2 regions of the Amycolatopsis lexingtonensis genome follow, and region 2 is predicted to be linked to the other one. Evidence: predicted binding sites of a transcription regulator. Region 2 holds the regulator's gene; the other holds the start of a gene.
The links. Region 2 encodes HspR, which represses chaperone genes until heat shock. Its sites were predicted from a motif close to ANNTTGAGTNNNNNNNACTCAANNT; they were not measured.
Positions count from the first base shown of each region.

Region 1 (3,406 bases), 840 kb from region 2:
AGCGGCAGCGAAACCTCGTCCAGCGCCACCTTGGTCGTGATCTTCCGCAGCACCTTCGCGATGGTCCGGTTCGCGGCGCGCACGCCCGCCTCACGGGTGTACTCGGCGGCGATCCGGCTGAACGCGGCATCGGTCAAGGTGACGTCGGCCGTGCCCAGGCCGGCGCGCTCCAGCTCGCGGGGGAGCAGGTGGTCGCGGGCGATGGTGACCTTCTCGTGCTCGGTGTAGCCGTCCAGCGTGACGAGCTCCATGCGGTCCAGCAGCGGGCCGGGGATGGTCTCGAGCGCGTTGGCCGTCGCCAGGAACACGACGTCGGACAGGTCCAGCTCGACCTCGAGGTAGTGGTCGCGGAACGTGTGGTTCTGCTCCGGGTCCAGCACTTCGAGCAGCGCCGCGGTCGGGTCGCCGCGGTAGTCGGCGCCGACCTTGTCGATCTCGTCGAGCAGCACGACCGGGTTCATCGAGCCGGCTTCCTTGATGGCGCGGACGATCCGGCCGGGCAGCGCGCCGACGTACGTGCGGCGGTGGCCGCGGATCTCCGCCTCGTCGCGGATGCCGCCGAGCGCGACGCGGACGAACTTGCGGCCCATGGCCTTCGCGACGGACTCACCCAGCGACGTCTTGCCGACCCCGGGAGGGCCCGCGAGGGCGAGCACCGCGCCCGAACGCCGGCCGCCGACCGGGCCGAGGCCCGATTCCGCGCGGCGCTTCCGGACGGCCAGGTACTCGATGATGCGTTCCTTGACGTCGTCGAGACCGGCGTGGTCGGCGTCGAGCACGGCACGCGCGGCCGCGATGTCGTAGACGTCCTCGGTGCGCTCGTTCCAGGGCAGCTCCAGGACGGTGTCCAGCCAGGTGCGGATCCAGCCGCCTTCGGGGGACTGCTCGGACGTGCGGTCCAGCTTGTCCACTTCGGCCAGCGCGGCCTTCTTGACGGCGTCGGGCAGTTCGGCGGCCTCGACGCGGGCGCGGTAGTCGTCGTCCTGCGCGGTGCCGTCGAGCTCGCCGAGCTCCTTGCGGATCGCCTCGAGCTGGCGGCGCAGCAGGAATTCCTTCTGCTGCTTCTCCATTCCCTCGGCGACGTCCTTGCGGATGGTGTCGGTGACCTCGAGCTCGGCCAGGTGCTCCTTGCTCCACTCGAGCGCCTTCTCCAGGCGTGCGGTGACGTCCAGGGCGCCGAGCAGCTCGAGCTTCTGGTCGGTGGACAGGTACGGCGCGTTGCCGGAGAGGTCGGCGATCGCGGAGGCGTCTTCGACCTGCTGGACTGCGTCGATCAGCTGCCAGCCCCCGCGCTGCTGGAGGATCGAGATGACGACGGCCTTGTACTCGGCCGCGAGCTTCGCGGTCTGGTCGTTCGTGGTTTCGGGCGCGTCCTCGGCGTGCACCCAGCGGGCGGCGCCCGGGCCGTCGGCGATCCGGCCGACGAGCGCGCGGGACGTGCCGCGCAGCAGCACGGCGGCCTTGCCGCCGGGCACGCGGCCGATGCGCTCGACCGTGGCGACGGTGCCGAACTCGGCGTACTCGCCGTGGACGCGCGGGACGATGAGGACCTCGGCCTTGGCGGTGCCGGTCGACCGGATCCCGGGGAAGGACGCCTGGGTCGGGGTGTTGGCCTGGGCGGACTCCACCGCGGCCCGTGTCTCGGTGTCGCTCAGGTCGAGCGGGACGACCATGCCCGGCAGCACGACGTCGTCATCGAGCGGGAGCACGGGCAGGAGGCGGGTGTCGGACATGTGCACTCCTCGGTTAGTTGAGTCTGCTGTGCTCAACTCTCCGATGGGTGTGTTTGTTTCCGATGGTGCGTTCGCCCACAGCGATCACGAAAATCGCAGGTCAGCCGCCTGGTCGTGCCGCGATGCCGCACCAGGCGTACGGGCGGGCTTCCGCCTCCAGCGCGTTCAGCTTCCGGTCGGGCCGCCAGTCCGGCAGGTGCACGATGCCGGGTTCGAGCAGTGGCCAGTCGCCGAACAGCGGCTCGATCTCTTCGCGGTCGCGCAGCCAGACCGGGTTGCTGGTCTTGCGGTACTGCTCGACGAACCAGCGCAGCCCTTCGAGCGTCTCGCCGCTGCCGTCGCCCTCGCTCATCTGCGAGATGGCCAGCCAGCTGCCGGGCGCGAGCGCTTCGCGGTACGCCGCGAGGATGCCCTCGGGGTCGTCGTCCGGGCCGACGAAGTGCAGCACGGCCATCATCATCAGGCAGACCGGCTGCGAAAAGTCGATGAGCCGCTTCGTCTCCTCCGCGCGCAGGACGGCCTTCGCGTCCCGCATGTCCGCCTGGACGATGCCGGCCCAGTCGGTCGCCGCGCCCTCTTCGAGGATCAGCGTCGCGTGCGCCACGGCGACCGGCTCGTAGTCGACGTAGACGACCTTGGCGTCGTGCTCGTCGGGCAGCTCGGCCTCGACGACCTCGTGCACGTTGCCGGCCGTCGGGACGCCGGAGCCGAGATCGATGAACTGCCGGATCCCGGCCCGCAGGGCCGCCCGGACCGCGCGGTTCATGAACTCGCGGTTCTGCTTGGACCCGGGCCGCACCAGCGGCCACTGCTGCTCCATGCGCCTGCCGAACTCGCGGTCCACGGCCCAGTTCTGGGTACCGCCCAGGTACCAGTCGTAGATCCGGGCCGCGGACGGCTTCTCGGTGTCGACGCCCTCGGGCGCTCTCGGCGCGGAATCCCGCTGGTCGCTCACTCCCGGCTCCCCTCGCTCTGGCGGGGGCCAGCCTATAAGGACCGCGCGCCGCCGGTAATCCTCCGTTTGTTCACCGAACGGCCGGGCGGCGCTGCCAGTACGTCCACAACGGCCGGTACCCCTGCGCGTACCAGAACGGCGTCGACAGCGGGTTCGCCGCCGCGTGGTGCAGCAGGACGACGTCGGCGCCCTCCTCGTCCAGGACGTGGTGGGCGTGCGCGGCCAGCGCGGTGCCGACGCCGGAGGACCGCGCGGTCTCCGCGACCGCCAGCGACGACAGGTAGCCGACGCGGCCCGCCGCGACCCGGTCGCTGATCCAGCCGGTCTCGCCGGGGTGCTGGACGTTCACCATGCCGAGCGGGCGGCCGTACAGCTCGGCGATCCACAGTGGCGGTTCGGGCCGGTTCAGCTGCTCGGCCAGGTCCTTGGCCAGGATGTCCTCGACGCCGGTGCGCCAGTTCACCGTGCCGTACTGGGCGTCGTAGGAGTGCAGCTCCATGCCGAGCGCCACGGCGGTTTCGAGGTCGCCGGGCTCGCCGCGGCGGATCTTGACCCCCGGGGTGCCGAGCGGGGTCGCCGGCACCATCCGCTGGGACGGCCGCACGGCGACCACCCGCAGCGGCGCGAAGCCGTGGTGCAGCATTTCGCGCGCGCCGGCGGCGTCCCGGCTCGCGCGGGGGACGATCGCGGCGGTCTCCGTGTCGCCGTGCTCGGCGAC
Region 1 covers NZ_JADBEG010000001.1:6,713,833-6,717,238, reverse strand. The annotation lists gene lon (endopeptidase La) at 1-1,733, opposite strand, end outside; gene H4696_RS30570 (SAM-dependent methyltransferase) at 1,834-2,688, opposite strand; gene H4696_RS30565 (GNAT family N-acetyltransferase) at 2,759-3,406, opposite strand, start outside.
Region 1: a site for HspR is predicted at 1,748-1,772, ahead of lon (endopeptidase La). Genes of this name have one in related genera too.

Region 2 (3,406 bases):
TCCCGTCTTCATGAGGTTGCGGACCCGCCGCTGACGGCGGCGCACCCACCTTTTGCCCGCCGTTCCGGTCCTTGCCGGGCGGCCGCTCCCGTGCTGCCCGGCTCCCTCCTGAGCCGCGGAGCCACCTTTGTCATCCCCTTTTTCCACCCAGCCCGTCCACCTGCGCGCGGAAAGCGTCGGCGTCACGCTCGGCTCGCGCCGGGTGCTGCACGACGTGAGCGTCACCGTTTCCGCCCGGTCGCGGCTGGCGATCGTCGGCGAGAACGGGCGTGGCAAGACCACGCTGCTGCACGTCCTCGCCGGGCTTCGCGCGCCCGACCACGGTGCCGTCCACCGGACCGGCACCGTCGGGGTCGCCCGGCAGGCACTGCCGTTCCGGTCCGGTGAGACCGTCGGGACGCTGACCACCGAGGCGTTGCGGGACGTCCACGACGCCCTGCGCGCGCTCGACGCCGCCACCGAAGATCTCGCGCGGTCGGCCGAAGGCGCCGAAGAGCGCTACGCCGTCGCGCTGGACGCGGCCACGCGCCTCGACGCGTGGGACGCCGAGCGCCGCGTCGACGTCGCACTCGAAGCCCTCGACGCCTGCGCCGACCGCGGCCGCGAGCTGAGCACGCTCTCGGTGGGGCAGCGCTACCGCGTGCGGCTGGCCTGCCTGCTCGGGGCGCGGTACGACTTCCTGCTGCTCGACGAGCCCGGCAACCACCTCGACGCCGCCGGACTGGCGTTCCTCACCGCCCGCCTGCGCGGGCACGACGGCGGGGTCGCGCTGGTCAGCCACGACCGGGCGCTGCTGGCGGACGTCGCGACCGAGTTCCTCGACCTCGACCCCAGCCAGGACGGCCGTCCGCGCCGGTACGCCGGCGGCTACGACGCCTGGCAGGACGGGCGCCGCCGCGACCGTGAGCGGTGGGTGCAGGAGCACGAGGACCAGCAGGACGCGCGCCGGCAGCTCACCGCCGCGGTGGCGCAGGCCCGCGACCGGCTCAGCACCGGCTGGCGCCCGGACAAGGGCACCGGACGGCACCAGCGGCAGACCCGCGCGCCCGGCGTCGTCCAGGCGCTGAACCGGGAACGGGCCGCGCTGGAAGCCCACCGCGTCACCGTGCCCGAACCGCCGTTGTCGTTGCGGTGGCCGGATCTCGGCGCCACCACCCGCGGGTCCCTGGTCCGGGTGGCGGGCGTCAGCGTCGAAGGCCGCCTCGACGGCCCGGTCACGCTGACCCTCGACCACGGCGGCCGGCTGCTCGTCACCGGCGGCAACGGCGCCGGCAAGTCGACGCTGCTGTCGGCCATCGCCGGCGAGCTCACGCCGACCACCGGCTCGGTGCGGCACCTGGCCGGCGCGCGCGTGGCGTTGATCGGCCAGGAAGTCCCGGCCTGGCCGGAAGATCTCACCGCCCGTCGGCTCTACGAACGTGCCGGCGTCCCGTTTTCGGCGATGGGTCTCCTCGACACTGAAGCGCTGCGCACTCCCGTCGGGCGGATGTCGCAGGGGCAGCAACGCCGGCTCGACCTCGCGCTGCGATTGGCCGGGCGGCCGGACGTGCTCGTCTTCGACGAGCCGACCAACCACCTGTCGGCGGTGCTCGTCGAGGAGCTGACCGAGGCCCTAATGGACACCCCGGCCGCGGTGGTCGTCGCGACGCACGACCGCCGGATGCTGGCGGACCTCGCGGCCTGGCCGCGGCTGGAGCTCTGACGCAAGAAGGCCTCCCCGGTCACCCGGGGAGGCCTTCGCGGTTCACTTGTTCAACGGCGCTTGGGCCGCCACACCACCATCGCCGTCTGCTGGTTGAGCGGCACGAGGTCCCGGCGGTAGGACGCGTGTGCCGCCGCCGCGGCCTGTTCGCCCGCGCGATACGCCGCGGCCAGTTCTTCGGTCAGCTCGGTGATCCGGGCCCGCAGCGCGTCGACCTGGTTTTCCAGCTCGATGATGCGCTTGATGCCGGCCAGGTTGACGCCGTCCTCCTGCGACAGGCGCTGGACTTCGCGCAGCAGCGCGATGTCCCGCATCGAGTAGCGCCGCCCGCCACCGGAGGTGCGGCCCGGCGAAACCAGGCCCTGCCGGTCGTAGGTGCGCAACGTCTGCGCGTGCATCCCGGCGAGCTGGGCCGCCACCGAGATGACGAACACCGGGGTCTCTTCGTCGCCTTCCTGGGGGATCCCGCCGAACATCCCACTCACCTGCCTTCGAGCAGCTCAGTGATCTCGGGCCGGGGGTCGTGCCCGGCCATCGCCTCGGCGTACGCCTGCAGAGCTTCGCGCGCCTTGTCGTCCAGTTTGGCGGGAATCGCCGCCTGGAGGGTGACGAGCAGATCACCTTGCGAACCATCGCGCTTGGCGATGCCCTTGCCGCGCACACGCAGCACCCGGCCGCTCGCCGTGCCCGGCGGCACCTTGAGCGAGACCTTGCCCTCGAGCGTCGGCACCGTGATCGTGGTGCCCAGCGTCAGTTCCGTGAAGTCCACCGGCACGGAGATCGTCAGGTCGAGCCCCTTGCGCCCGAACAGCGCGTGCGGAGCCACGTGCACCCGGACGTACAGGTCGCCCGCCTGCGCGCCGCCCCGGCCCGGCTCGCCCTGACCGGCCAGCCGGATCCGCTGGTCGTCGTCGACGCCCGGCGGGATCCGGACGGTCAGCGTGCGGGTCCGCGTGCTGACGCCTTCGCCGCCGCACTCGGGGCACGGGTCGTCGATGATCGTCCCGCGGCCGCGGCAGTCGCGGCACGGCTCCGAGAACGCGAAGGCACCCTGGCTGCGGCTGACCAGCCCCGAACCGGAACAGGTCGGGCAGGTCCGCGGCGACGTACCCGGCTTCGCACCGTTGCCACCGCACGTCGAGCAGGTCGCCGGGCTCGACAGCCGCAGCGGCAGGGTCGCGCCCTTGACCGCCTCGGTGAAGTCGATCCGGACGTCCGTCTCGACGTCGGCACCGCGCTGCGGCCGGTTCGCCGTCGCACCCGCCGAAGCGCGGCCACGGCCGAACAGCCCGCCGAGGATGTCCCCGAGCCCGCCGAAGCCGCCCTGCTGGTTGGCGCCGGCCTGGCCGAAGATGTCCCCGACGTCGAAGCTGCCGGTGCCACCGCCGCCGGGAAAGTTGAACCCGCCCCCGCCGCCGAACAGGCGCCGAGCTTCGTCGTACTCCTTGCGCTTGCTCGCGTCGGAGAGCACGCCGTACGCCTCGGAGACCGCCTTGAACTTCTGCTCCGCCTCCGCGTTGCCGGAGTTCGCGTCCGGGTGGTTCTCCTTGGCCAGCTTCCGGTAGGCCTTCTTGATCTCGTCCGAGGTGGCGTCGGAAGAGACGCCCAGCTCACGGTAGAAGTCCTTACCGATCCATTCCCGTGCGCTCATCGGGCGTCTCCTCCTCCCACTTGAACCGGATACCGCTTATCGCTGCTGTTCAT
Region 2 covers NZ_JADBEG010000001.1:7,555,646-7,559,051, reverse strand. The annotation lists gene H4696_RS34850 (ABC-F family ATP-binding cassette domain-containing protein) at 128-1,702, shown strand; gene H4696_RS34845 (heat shock protein transcriptional repressor HspR) at 1,753-2,178, opposite strand; gene dnaJ (molecular chaperone DnaJ) at 2,184-3,353, opposite strand; gene grpE (nucleotide exchange factor GrpE) at 3,390-3,406, opposite strand, start outside.